Regions from separate parts of the Streptomyces sp. CA-106110 genome, predicted to be linked through region 2. Evidence: riboswitches for the same ligand, from Rfam matches in the RefSeq annotation. Region 2 holds a riboswitch; each other region holds the start of a gene.
The links. Region 2 has a riboswitch for cyclic di-AMP ahead of ACQEXA_RS30060 (M23 family metallopeptidase). Riboswitches for the same ligand answer to the same signal wherever they lie in the genome.

Region 1 (4,446 bases), 780 kb from region 2:
GCCTGCCGCTTGGTCTGGGAGCGGTAGACCCGGGCCGCCGTCTGCTCCCCGAGCAGCCGCAGCCTGGTCGCGGTGGAGAACCGGTCGCCGTCCTTCCCGGCCATGTCTCCCGCCTCCCCTTCATACGTGCGTACGTCCCCGCACACGGTACGGGACCGGGTACGGGGACGTACGGACGACCGGCTAAGGCGTTGTCAGCGCACTCAGCCCTTGAAGCGCGGGAAGGCGCTGCGGCCGGCGTACACCGCGGCGTCGTCCAGGATCTCCTCGATGCGCAGCAGCTGGTTGTACTTGGCGACGCGCTCGGAGCGGGCCGGGGCGCCGGTCTTGATCTGGCCGCAGTTGGTGGCGACGGCCAGGTCGGCGATGGTGACGTCCTCGGTCTCGCCGGAGCGGTGCGACATCATGCACTTGAAGCCGCTGCGCTGGGCCAGCTCGACGGCGTCCAGGGTCTCGGTCAGCGAGCCGATCTGGTTCACCTTCACGAGCAGGGCGTTGGCGGTGCCCTCCTCGATGCCGCGGGCGAGGCGCTCGGGGTTGGTGACGAACAGGTCGTCGCCGACCAGCTGGACCTTGTCGCCGAGCTTGTCGGTGATGACCTTCCAGCCGGCCCAGTCGTCCTCGAACAGCGGGTCCTCGATGGAGACGAGCGGGTAGGCCGCGACGAGCTCCTCGTAGTACTCCGTCATCTCGGCGGCGGAGCGCTCCTTGCCCTCGAAGAGGTACTTGCCGTCCTTGTAGAACTCGGAGGCGGCGACGTCGAGAGCCAGGGCGATCTGCTCGCCGGGGACGTACCCGGCCTGCTTGACGGCCTCGAGGATGAGGTCGAGGGCCTCGCGGTTGGAGCCGAGGTTCGGGGCGAAGCCGCCCTCGTCACCGAGACCGGTGGACAGGCCCTTGGTCTTCAGCACCTTCTTGAGGGTGTGGTAGACCTCGGCGCCCCAGCGCAGGGCCTCCGAGAAGGACTCCGCGCCGATCGGGGCGATCATGAACTCCTGGATGTCCACGTTGGAGTCGGCGTGCGAGCCGCCGTTCAGGATGTTCATCATCGGCACCGGCAGCAGGTGCGCGTTCGGGCCGCCCAGGTAGCGGAAGAGCGGGAGGTCGCTCGCCTCGGAGGCGGCGTGGGCGACGGCGAGGGAGACGCCGAGGATGGCGTTGGCGCCGAGCGAGCCCTTGTTGTCGGTGGCGTCCAGGTCGAACATCGCCTGGTCGATCAGGCGCTGCTCGGTGGCGTCGTAGCCGACGAGCTCCGGGCCGATCTGCTCGATGACGGCGAGGACGGCCTTCTCGACGCCCTTGCCCTGGTAGCGGTTGGGGTCACCGTCGCGGAGCTCGATGGCCTCGAAGGCACCGGTGGAGGCGCCGGACGGGACGGCGGCACGACCCGTGCTGCCGTCGTCGAGGCCAACCTCGACCTCGACCGTGGGGTTGCCGCGGGAGTCCAGGATTTCCCGGGCTACGACGACGTCGATGGACGGCACGAGCATCTCCTTCATGGATGTGACGCTGAGAGTGCGGGGCACCTTGCGACTAGAGCCTATCCGTCCCGGGTGGGCGGCCAGCCGACCGACCGTCCAGGACAGGGTGACGGTACACATTGTTCCTACTCGGAACAAAGAAGGAGAGGAAAGCCCGGTGAAAATCGCACGGCGCGCAGGCAAAAAGGCCCCGCTCCGGTGCGTACGGGGGAACACGCACCGGAGCGGGGAGCCCGTGGGGACGGGGGTGGATCTCACGCGACCCCCACCATGGAGGTCACGTCTGGGGGGACCCTGTGAGCCGGCTGCCCGGCAGCTGTCACTTCAGGTGCAGCTGCTGACCCGGGTAGATGAGGTCGGCGTCCTTGACGATGTCCTTGTTCAGCTGGAACAGCTTCTTCCAGCCGCCCTGGACGTGGTGCTTCGCGGCGATCAAGCTGAGGCTGTCACCCTTGACGACCTTGTACTCGCCGTCGCCCTTCTTGACCTTCTGGCCGGTCGGGGTGGTGACCGTCTTCTGGGGAGCCGGGCGCTGCGCGGAGCGGTTGGCCGTCTGCTCACCGGTCGAGCGAGTGGTCGTGGTGCTCTTCGCGGACTTGTTCGTGGAGGCCGCGGCGCCGTTGTAGGGGGCGCTCGACAGACCCTTGCCGCACACCGGCCAGGCACCCTTGCCCTGGCCTGCGAGGACCTTCTCGGCGACGGCGATCTGCTGAGCCTTGCTGGCCAGGTCCGCACGCGCGGCGTAGGCGGTGCCACCGTAGGCGGCCCAGGTGGAGTTCGTGAACTGCAGGCCACCGTAGAAACCGTTGCCGGTGTTGATGGCCCAGTTGCCGCCGGACTCGCACTGGGCGACGGCGTCCCACTCGGCCGAGGTGGCGGCCGAGGCGTTGCCGGCCGCGAGCAGCGGAGCGGCTATGGCGGCGCCGGTGACACCGGCGAGCGTGACGGCGCGAGTGGCCTTGGACGGGCGGCGGTGCTTGCCCTTGCCGGAACACAGCATGGTTCGATCCCCTCACCGACGCCTGCGAGGTGAGCTGTCGGGTTCGGGCCGGTTGAGTTGCCCGGCCGCGCACGACGTGGTGCGCGGCTTCACCCCGAGCCGTCCCGGTCAATGTCCGGGCGCGGCGCTTACCTTGGGTCCCCCGCTCCTGCCTACGGCGCTTGACGCGTCGACTGTTCCCACACGGCCGCTGGCAGGATTCGGCGTTGCGACCGTGGGGGCCCGCTGTGGCGAGCGGACACGACCGTAAGCAGTCGATCCGCGGAATTTCAAAGACGATCAGGGCTTATGAGACTCATATCTCACTCTCGCCAAACCAGACATTCGCCACGAACCAGGGCATGAAGTCCCCTGGAACGGCAAGGCAGTTCACTGCTGCCCAGCGTCGGGCTCGGTACCGATCTCAAGGTTCTGACCGGGGAGAATGAGGTCCGGGTCGGCGCCGACCGTCTTCTTGTTCGCGTCGTACAACGTGGCCCATCCGCCCTTCAGGTCAAGGGAGTCGGCGATGGCCGTCAGATTGTCCCCGGGCCGGACGGTGTACGAGCCGTCGGCGGCGTCGCGCCCGGCGCTGGAGCCGCGCGAAGCATGCCGGGCGGCCGAGTCGCCCGCACGGTCACCCGCCGCACTCTCGTCGGCGCTGCTCCCGCGATGACGACCGGCCCTCGAAGAGGTGTCGCTCTGCCCGGACTTGTCCGACTCGTCGCTCTTCGTCGTTTCAGTGGACGCGTCGCCGTCACCCTGAGACCCCGCCGATCGGGAAGCACCCTTGAAGGACTTCTCACTCCCCCCGGAGGAAGGCGACGAAGAGGAGGAGGCGGACGAAGAAGGCGATGAGTGCCTCGAAGTGGTCGATCCGGACGACTCGGACAGTCCGGAGTCAATGCCGTAGTCGGAGGAGGACCCGCCGTCGGAAGATTCGCCCGCGAGGCCGGTGTCGACGTGCGCGGAGGCCGAGTCCTCACTCAGGCCGGCGACCAGACCGCAGGCGGACCAGACGGAGACGCCCTGGTCGTCGAGGATCCTCTCGGCGACGGCGATCTGCTGGGAGCGGCTCGCCTGGTCGGCCCTGGGGGCGTAGTCGAGGCCGCCGTACTCGTCCCAGTCCTGCTGCGTCAACTGGAGCCCGCCGTAGCGGCCGTTGCCGGTGTCCGCGCTCCAGGAGCCTCCGCTCGCACACTCCGCGACCCGGTCCCAGGTGGTACCGGAGGCCGCGCTCGCACCGGTGGCGCCCAGCAGTGGGATCGCGATCGCCGAACCGGTCACCCCTGCCGCAACAAGGAGAGCCGGAGCCTGGCGGGGGCGACGGTGACGGCCGTTCCCGGAGAGCATGCGCTTGCCTTTCACACGACAGCAGGGACCGGCGCGACGGTTGAGGCGAATCGTCGCGCTGCTGCGTGAAGGTAGCGCCAGGCGATCACTTGTCACAAGTTAATGCAGCGCAGATCACGTGAAGATCACAGAGTTGAGCACATGTCACCTTTCCGGGACCGCCCGCGGGATCGCCGCGTCATCCCCCGGAATCGGCGCCGGACCGCTGCCGCACATCACGATCCGTCGCGAACTTTACGGGCAAAGTGCGCAATCCCCGCATGATGAGCCCGCCGCGCCAGCGCAAGTCGACCGGGTCCGCCCCGAGTTCCAGGTCGGGCAGCCGGGTGAGGAGCGTGGCGAGAGCGGTCTGTCCCTCGAGGCGGGCGAGGGGGGCGCCGAGGCAGTAGTGGATGCCGTGGCCGTATCCCAGATGCTGGTTGTCGCGACGGGAGAGGTCGAGCACATCGGGATCGGCGAACCGCTCCGGGTCCCGGTCGGCGGCCGCCAGCACGACGAGCACCGGATCGCCGGGGGCGATGTCCTGCCCGCCGACGGTGAGCGGCTGGGTGGCGAACCGCCAGGTGGCCAGCTCGACCGGGCCGTCGTAGCGGAGGAGTTCCTCGACCCCCGTCTCGAGCAGCCCGCGTTCCC
Region 2 (4,446 bases):
TCTCCGACTCGCCGCCCTTGTTGCCCGGAGCGAAGGCCGAGTAGGAGTCAGCGGTGTCGACGAAGTTGCCGCCCGCCGCCGCATAGGCGTCGAGCACCGCGAAGGACTCGGCCTCGTCGACGGTCCAGCCGAAGACGTTGCCGCCGAGAGAGAGCGGGAAGACCTCGAGGTCGGAGGAACCGAGCTTGCGAAGAGAAGTCATGCTCAATCCCAACGCCCGTACCGGACGGGCGCCTTCCGGAACCGCAGCAAAATTCGCGTAAACAACCGGATCGACATATTCCGACCCGGAACGACCACGACCGGCAGTCCTGACGTGGGGGGGTTACGTCAGGACTGCCGGAGCCGGGGAGGGAGGGCCGCGGAGGGCCCGCCCGAACCGTCAGGGGTTGAGGCCCCTGCTCTGCAGCCATGCCATCGGGTCGATCGCGTCGCCGCCGCCCGGGTGGACCTCCAGGTGCAGGTGCGGCCCGGTCACGTTGCCCGTCGCGCCCACGCGGCCGATGACATCGCCCGTGGTCACCTTCTGGCCCACGCTGACGCTGATCGACGACTGGTGGCAGAACCACAGCTGCGTGCCGTCGTCGAGGGTCAGGATCGTGCGGTAGCCGTACGATCCGGCCCAGCCCGCCTCCGTGATGGTGCCGCTGTGGATCGCCTTGATGAGCGTGCCCGTGGGAGCGGCGAAGTCGAGGCCCGTGTGGTACCCGGAGGACCACATGGCGCCGGCGTCACCGAAGCGGGAGGTGAGGGTGTAGGAGGAGGTCGGCAGCGTGAACTGCTTGGCCAGTTCCGCCAGCCGTTCCGCCTCGGCCTTCTTCTTGGCCTCTTCCGCGGCCTTCTGCTTGTCCGCGGCGGCCTTCGCAGCCGCGTCCTCCTGCGCCTTCTTGGCCGCGGCGGCGGCCTTCTGCGCGGCGGCGTCCTCGGCGGCCCGGGCGGCCTCGACGGCGATCCGGTCCTGCTGGGCCTCGGCCTGCTGGATGATCCGGGTGCGCAGCGCCTCACCCGCGTCCTTGGTGCCCGCGGCGGCGTCGGCGGTGGAGACGCCCGCGGTGCTCAGAGGGGTGGCGGAGCCCTTGGGGGCGGCGGTGTCCTGGCCGATGAGGGCCTTGGCCGATTCGGTGACCGAGGAGAGGTCCGGCATGGATATGGACACCGGCGGCTTGCCGGTCTGCGCGGTGGCCATGCCGCCCGCGCCGACGGCGGCCATCACACCGACGCCCAGAACGGTGGAGCTGCGTGCGAGTCCTCCTCCGCGCTGCTTGCCGACGCGGTGCCGGCCGCGGACGGGACGGAGGGACTCCTCAGTGGGGTTCCACTCCTCCCAAGTGCCCTCCTCGGCGCCGGGTGCGAACCCGAACGTCTGAGTGGCGTTGGGAGCGGACGAGGTGCTCTGGGCAGGCGGGTTGGACGCCACGTGGGCGCACTCCTTTCCTTCCGTCTCGCCTACCGGGTTAGCTGACGGGTTCGGAGAGGAAGGTCTCCTACGCGCGTATACCGGCCGTGCTTCCGCGGCGGTATACGCCCGATTCACCCCAAGTTGGTGGTTCCCCGGTTCCCTTGCGGGATTCGGCATGCGCACGGAGCCGCCTCTTGTGACGGCTGGGACGACCGCGCTGCGTTATCGAACGTTAATAGACGCGGAGCCCGGATTCCAAGCTGTTGAACAGATCCTTGACGTACTTGGCCAGGACTTTCATGCCATGACCGACCCAAAACGGGCGAGTTGGCCACGCCTCATATACCTCACAAGTGTTGACGGTGTATCAGTTGTTATGCGCAGGGGCACCGCTCGACCACCGAGCGTCACCCGTCAAGGGCGCTCGGGCCGGCGCACGGCCAGCAAGGCCATGTCGTCGGTGGCGCGGCAGCCGGTGTGGCGGGCGACCTCCTCGGTGACCGCGGCCAGCAGCGCGCCGGGGCCGGGGAAGACGCGGCCTGCGAGTCGGGCGGCGGGATCGTAGAACTCGCCGTGCGCGTCCCGTGCCTCCGAGACGCCGTCGGTGTAGAGGAGCAGCGTCGCCCCGGGCGGGAACTCCCACTCCTCACTGCGGTCGGGCCAGACCCCGAGATCTCCCATGCCGAGCGGCAGCGCCGGCTCACGGGCCTCCAGTACCCGCAGCGTGCCGTCCGGGAGCAGGAGGAGGGGCGCGGGGTGGCCGCGATTGACGATCCGGACGACCCCACCGCCGTGCGGGATCTCGGCGAGGACCGCGGTGGTGAACCCCTCGCACGCGTCGAGTCCGTCCCGCCGGGTGCCCTCGCGCGACAGCGCCCGCTCCAGACGCTGGGCCACCGCCTCCGGGGTCGACTCCTGCTCGGCGGCCTCCCTGAAGGCGCCGATGACCACGGCGACCGCGGCCACGGCTCCCATGCCCTTGCCCCGCACGTCGCCGGCCACGAGTCGTACCCCGTGCGGGGAGTCCTGCACGGCGTACAGGTCGCCGCCGATGAAGGCCCCGGCCTGCGCGGCCTCGTACCGGGCCGCGACGTCCAGCCCGCCGATCCGTGGGGCCGGCTCGGGCAGCACGGCACGCTGAACGGCCTCGGCGATCCCCCGGGCGGAGGCGAGGCGTTCGTTCTTGCGTCGGACGAGCAGGTTGATGAGGACCGCCAGGACGGCGACGGTCACGACAGTGCCCATCTCGGTGACCGCGTCGGGCCTCCCGGGAAGGCCGAACCTGAGGTGGACGGCGAGGACGGCGAGCACCGCGGCCACGCCGGTGAGCACCGTGCCGCGCAGCGTGTAGAGCGGCGCGGCGACGAGCGGCGCGGCGGTGAACAACGGGCCGGCCGTGACATCCGACGGGGCGAGGAAGTCGTAGCCGGTCCCGACGGCGATGAGCAGGGCGGGCAGGGCGCTCAGGAACGCCCGCGCGCAGAAGAAACGACGGTTCTCGCGCTCGACACGACGCGATGACGGGGTGTCCCCGGCACCGGCGGCCGGCACGGGTTCGCCGGACGGTCGGCCGCCGGGCTGGTCGTGGTCGTCGTACGACTCCTCGAGCCACAGCGGGCCTGCTTGCTGCACCACGCGTCCAGGCTTCACGGAAGGGGAGCGGAGGGCGACCGCTGTGGGCCGGCCGGGGTATGGACCGGGAGCGAACCGGTGGCCTCGCGTCGGACGGAGGAAACGCCGAGGGCCGGAGCCCTTTCGGACTCCGGCCCTCGGCCATCAGTAGCGGGGACAGGATTTGAACCTGCGACCTCTGGGTTATGAGCCCAGCGAGCTACCGAGCTGCTCCACCCCGCGTCGGTGATACCAGTGTAAGCCATACGCGCGACGTGAAGCGCACGGGTTTACGCCCACCCGCTTTCACCAGCTCATTCCGGCCCGTGCACGCAGTCGTGGCAGGCGTCTCAGGGGCGGGTCGAAGGGGACAGCAGATGCGCGTTCGGAGCCTTCGCCAGGTCCTCGTACTGCGGCAGGAGCACCACGTCCGCCCCGGCCTCCGTCAGCACGGCGTTCCCGTCGGCAGCCCGCACGAACGTGTCCGGCTCGCGCCAGGCGGTGACCACGCGCCGCACCCCGGCGTCCAGGATCAGCCGGGCGCACGGCGCGGGCCGGGAGGCACGGCGGGCGCACGGTTCCAGGCTGCTGTACACCGTGGCGCCCGCGAGCCGCGGATCGGCGGGGTCCAGCTTCGCCAGGGCCGCCTCCTCGGCGTGGACCACGGGGTCGCCGCCCTCGCGGGAGTGCCCGCGCGCCAGCTCCGTACCGTCGGCCGCGACGACCACCGCCCCCACGCTGAAGGCCGTGCGGGACGGCGGGCACTGCGCGGCGAGCTCGCAGGCCGTCTCGAGCCAGCGCCGGTCCGCGGCGGCGGCGAGCGCGCCGGTGCCGGGCGCCGTGGGCACGTACCGCAGCAGCACGACGTCCCCGACCGGCCGTGTCTCCACCAGCCGCATCCGTCCCGGCGGGTAGGCGCCCGGCCCGAACATCCGCGGTGCGCCCGGTTCGCCCACGAACAGCGGAGCGACGACGAGCTGCAACTCGTCCGCGAGACCCTGCCGGAGCAGCTGGGTGTGCACGCGCCCGCCGCCTTCGACCATCAGCCGCCGTACGCCCTTGACGTCCCCGAGGTGGGCGAGCACCGCGCGCCAGTCCACGTCCGGACCCAGGGCGACCACCTCGACGTCCGCGGGCAGCGATCCACGCAGCCGCTCGGCGCCCGAGTCCGTCGTGTAGACGGCCTTCTCGCCGCCCGTGTGCCAGAAGAGGGCGTCCGGGTCCAGGGCACCGGACGCGCTCACCGTGACCTTCAGCGGGTACTCCGGCAGCCCTGCGGCGACCCGGGCCGCGCGTCGCTCGTCGGAGTAGACCAGCAGCCGCGGGTTGTCCGTGCGCAGCGTGCCCGCGCCGACGAGTATCGCGTCGCTGGCCGCCCGCACCTCGTCGACCCGGTCGAAGTCCTCCGGTCCGGACAGCAGGAGCCGCTGGGGGCC
Region 3 (4,446 bases), 1.4 Mb from region 2:
TTGGCGCTGAAGGACTTCGGCGGGTACCGCTTGGGGTCGAGGTCCAGGTCGCGGCAGACGAGCGCCATCAGCCGCTTGCTGTCGGCCGCGTCGTAGATCGAGAACGAGGATGTGAAGCCGAGTTTCTTGCTCTCCCGGCGCAGGATGCGGACGCACGCGCTGTGGAAGGTCATCACCCACATCGCGTTCGCGCGCGGGCCGACGAGGTGCTCGACGCGCTCCTTCATCTCGCCCGCGGCCTTGTTGGTGAAGGTGATCGCGAGGATCTGCCCGGGGTGGACGCCGCGCTCGGCCAGCAGATGGGCGATGCGGTGCGTCAGCACACGGGTCTTGCCCGAGCCGGCGCCGGCCACGATGAGCAGGGGGGAGCCGGCGTGCACAACGGCCGCGCGCTGGTTCTCGTTGAGCCCCTGGAGCAGTGCCTGGGGGTCGATGACCGGGCGGGGCGCGCCGTCCCTGTAGTACGCCTCACGGTCCGGGGGTACGTCGAAACGCCCGCCGAACAGATCGTCCGGAACCGGTTCCGGAGCGTGATCGTCCTCGGGTGGCGGGGGCTGCTCCTCAGCGGCCGGGGTGGCCTTGAGGTCCGCCAGGAAGCTGTCGTCAAAGAGGCTGCTCATCGCTCTCCGAGTCTAGGCCGCCCGACCGACAACCGACCGCCGCCCGGGAAACACACCGGCCCGCCTGGGCTCCCCGACGGATGATCTTCCGAAATCGACCACAAGGACTGCGTCACCTTCCGGGATCGATCGGTCACCAGCGGAAACGGATCGTATGGGGCGGACATGCCTGCCCAGGACCCCGCTCGAGCCCGTGCGGACAGGCAGACGACACCCCTCCGGCAGCCGCGTCAGAAACGAGTCAACTCATCACAGACCTGCCCATATTGACCACGGGCCGGCGGATTCATGAGCCAGGTCACGAAAATGTATCGGGCATATCGAACATCAACCTTCACACGGACCACATCAGTTGGCTACCGTTCCCGGCGGGCCGTACGACCCCCACCGGCGAAGGTCGCCGGGTCGCGCGGCTTCCGCCGAGTCCGGTGCGCCCTCGTGGCAGCCGGAGCCGGGGACCCACCCGATCCTGGGGTGAATCGGCCGACCGCCTTTCGGGGCAAGGCCGTAGGGCACGCCTTCCGAACCACCCGCCCGAACCCGACAGCTAACTCGGTAGGCGGAGTACGGAAGGAGTCGCCTCCCATGGCGCCGCACCGCAAGGCCCGCCCCTCAGGCACGCGCATCGCAGGCATACGGACCCCCGCCCTCGCGACGGCGGCCCTCACCTCCGTGGCCCTGCTCTCCCAGACGGCCAACGCCGCGCCCTCCACCGACGGCAAGCCGAGCATCGAAGAGGTCGAGAAAAAGGTCGACGACCTCTACCGCCAGGCCGAGTCGGCGACCGAGAAGTACAACGCCGCAAAGGAGAAGACGGCCGGCCAACGCAAGCGCGTCGACACGCTCCTGGACGACGTCGCCAGACGCACACAGAGTCTCAACGAGGCGCGGGACAAGCTGGGTTCGTTCGCCGCCGCGCAGTACCGCACCGGGGCCGCGGCCCCCGACACGGCCACGCTCCTGCTCGCCGACTCGCCCCAGGACTACTTCGACCAGACCCAGTTGATGGGCCGGCTCACCAGTCGCCAGAAGCAGGCGGTCGACGAGTACACCACCGACCAGGCCGCGACGATGGACAAGCGGCGCGAGGCCACCCAGAGCCTGCAGACGCTCACGGAGTCGCAGCAGACCCTCAGGTCGAGCAAGACGACCATCCAGACGAAGCTCGCCGCCGCACGGAACCTGCTGTCGGATCTGACCGCCGAGGAGAAGGCGCGGCTCGCCGCGATCGAGCAGAAGAAGCAGGAAGAGGCTCAGCGCCAGGCGGAGGAGCTGGCACGGCAGCAGGCGGCGCGGCGAGAGGCCGCGCAGCGCCAGGCGGCCCAGCAGAAGGCGCAGTCGAGCACGCCGAGCACTACGACCGGTTCGACGGACACGTCCGCCACGGGCTCCTCGAACGCGACGAAGGCGGACCAGGTCCTGGCGTTCGCCCGGGCCCAGATCGGCAAGCCCTACGTGTGGGGCGCCACCGGACCGGACTCGTACGACTGCTCGGGGCTGACCCAGGCCGCTTGGAAGGCCGCCGGGGTGTCGCTCCCGCGCACCACGTACGACCAGGTGAACGCCGGCACGACGGTCTCGCTCACCGACGCCCAGCCCGGTGACCTGATCTTCTTCTACGACGACATCAGCCACGTCGGCATCTACATCGGCAACGGCATGATGATCCACGCCCCGAAGCCCGGCGCGTACGTCCGCGAGGAGTCGGTCTACTACGGCGGCGCTTCGATCATCCACAGCGTGGTGCGGCCCGGCTGAGGCCGGTTTCCCTTTCCGGTACGGGGCACGCGCGCGTGGGGTTGTTTTCGGCCCTGCCGCGCGCGTGCCCCGTACCCATTGCGCGTGTGCGTCCCTAGCATCAGGCGCATGTCAGGCACCTCCGAGCTCCGCACCTGGTGGACACAGCGTCCGCCCGCCACCGGGGCCGCCGTGATGGCGACCGGCATCCTGTCGGTCGGGCTGCATCTGACCGGGTACGGGGTCCTCTCCCGTATCGCCCTCGCCCTGACGGCCGCCGCCTGGCTGGGGCTCGTCGTCGACGTCGGCGTACGGGTGCTGTGGGAGCGCGACCGGTGGGCTCAGCAGGCTCTCACGGCGGCCGCGCTCGCCCCTGTGGCGGCGACCGCCACGCTGGGCACGGGGGTGTCCATGCAGGGCGGGCGGCCGCTCGCCGAGGCGCTTCTCGCGCTGGCCTTCGCGCTGTGGGTGGGCCTGCTCCTCCCGGTCGCACTGCGCTGGGAGCGGCCTATGCCCGGGGCCGTGTTCCTCGGGTGCGTGGCCACGCAGGGGGTCGCCGTGCTCGCGGCACTGCTCGGGGCGACGGTGGGGACGGCATGGCTCGTGCACACGGCGCTGGTGCTCTTCTGGCTCGGGCTGGTGTTCTACCTGATCGGGCTGCGGTGCTTCGACCTGCGGCAGACGGCGACCGGTGCCGGAGACCACTGGATCGCGGGCGGCGCGCTCGCCATCTCCGCGCTGGCCGGGTCCCGGCTCGTGGCAGCCGGGCACAGCGGGCGCTATCTCTGGAGCAACGACGACAAAAACGTCCTGCGGGGAGTCACCCTCGCCCTCCTCGTCCTCGCCCTCGTCTTCTACTGCGTGCTGGCGGCGGCCGAGCTGCTCCGGCCGCGGCTGCGCTATGACACGCGGCGCTGGTCGACGGTCTTCCCGTTGGGGATGACGGCGGTGGCGAGCCTGTCGGTCGCCGCCACCCGCGGGGTGTCCTGGCTGCGCGGCCTCGGCGAGGTCCTGCTGTGGATCGCGGTGGCCGTCTGGTGCGTGGTCCTCGCCGGGGCGGTCTCGTCGATCCTGGGAGGCCTCAGGTCCAGAGCACCGCGATGAAGATGTTCGCGGTGGTCAGCGCACCGACGAGGGCGAAGGGACCCTTCTCGATCTTCTCCTCGTCCCGCTTCACGTAGACCAGGCCGAGAATCACGATCAGCAGGGCCAGTTTGACACCGATCTTGAACGTGTTGACCGAGTGATGGTCCGCCTGGTTGAGGCCGACCAGGACGACGCCGGTGACCAGCATGGTCAGCGCGCCGTGCAGCATGCCGGGCACGAAGCGGGCGGTGCCCCGGCCCATCGCCTTCATCTGGGTGAGGAAGCCGCCGAGGAGCGCGGCGATGCCGACAATGTGCAGGCCGACGAAGAGATGGATGAGTACGTCCATGGGGCGGAGCCTAATCAGGGGTGCGCAGGGCCCCTGACACCGGCCCCGCGGATGTCAGGCCGCTCACACGGCCACTGGATCACGCATATATGCGCCCCTTAGCACTCCGTCGGCTATCCCGCTCCCGGAACCACCGCATCGGTCATCGCAGAGCGTGATGTCGGCCCAGTTATGTCGGGATAACGCTCACATACGGTCACCGTCAGTCCAGTCGGGTCACTTCCGTACTTTGCGTCACAAGACGGTCACGGTGAGGTTTAACGTCCTCCACCAGGTGACCGGCTCCCCACCGCCGCCCGGGCCAGGGGCGGCCGTCGGACACCACCGCCGAGAAGTCCGGCGGCGGCCCGTTCCCCCTGTGCGGGCCGCCGCCGGACGCACGAACCGCCGGGGCCCCGGCCCCGGCGGTCGTACGAAAGGACGGGACGTCAGGTGGCAACGCACCGCAAGCCCAGACAGCGTTTGCTCGGCGGCAACACCGCCCGCACCGCCGCCACGATCGCCCTCGCGGGAGCGGCGACCGCGACCGCCTTCGACGGAACGGGGCACGCCGAGCCCCCGCTCTCCCCGGCCCAGGTCAAGGCCAAGGTCGACAAGCTCTACCGGGAGGCGGAGGTCGCCACCGAGAAGTACGACGGGGCGAAGGAGGAGGCG

Region 1: it holds a riboswitch for cyclic di-AMP, as region 2 does, so the genes downstream of both, ACQEXA_RS33760 (transglycosylase family protein) here and ACQEXA_RS30060 (M23 family metallopeptidase) in region 2, are expected to answer to the same signal.
Region 3: it holds a riboswitch for cyclic di-AMP, as region 2 does, so the genes downstream of both, ACQEXA_RS23480 (NlpC/P60 family protein) here and ACQEXA_RS30060 (M23 family metallopeptidase) in region 2, are expected to answer to the same signal.

Annotation. Positions count from the first base shown of each region.
Region 1 is NZ_JBNJNB010000001.1:7,303,978-7,308,423, reverse strand. It holds gene ACQEXA_RS33770 (FtsB family cell division protein) at 1-104, opposite strand, end outside; gene eno (phosphopyruvate hydratase) at 204-1,490, opposite strand; gene ACQEXA_RS33760 (transglycosylase family protein) at 1,801-2,481, opposite strand; cyclic di-AMP (ydaO/yuaA leader) riboswitch at 2,486-2,651, opposite strand; gene ACQEXA_RS33755 (transglycosylase family protein) at 2,851-3,813, opposite strand; gene ACQEXA_RS33750 (cytochrome P450 family protein) at 3,992-4,446, opposite strand, start outside.
Region 2 is NZ_JBNJNB010000001.1:6,519,372-6,523,817, reverse strand. It holds gene ACQEXA_RS30065 (aldo/keto reductase) at 1-202, opposite strand, end outside; gene ACQEXA_RS30060 (M23 family metallopeptidase) at 383-1,417, opposite strand; cyclic di-AMP (ydaO/yuaA leader) riboswitch at 1,429-1,585, opposite strand; gene ACQEXA_RS30055 (PP2C family protein-serine/threonine phosphatase) at 1,814-3,034, opposite strand; tRNA gene ACQEXA_RS30050 (tRNA-Met) at 3,180-3,253, opposite strand; gene ACQEXA_RS30045 (dihydrofolate reductase family protein) at 3,361-4,446, opposite strand, start outside.
Region 3 is NZ_JBNJNB010000001.1:5,125,763-5,130,208, forward strand. It holds gene pcrA (DNA helicase PcrA) at 1-620, opposite strand, end outside; cyclic di-AMP (ydaO/yuaA leader) riboswitch at 1,028-1,197, shown strand; gene ACQEXA_RS23480 (NlpC/P60 family protein) at 1,206-2,378, shown strand; gene ACQEXA_RS23485 (tellurite resistance/C4-dicarboxylate transporter family protein) at 2,487-3,461, shown strand; gene ACQEXA_RS23490 (hypothetical protein) at 3,439-3,792, opposite strand; gene ACQEXA_RS23495 (NlpC/P60 family protein) at 4,225-4,446, shown strand, end outside.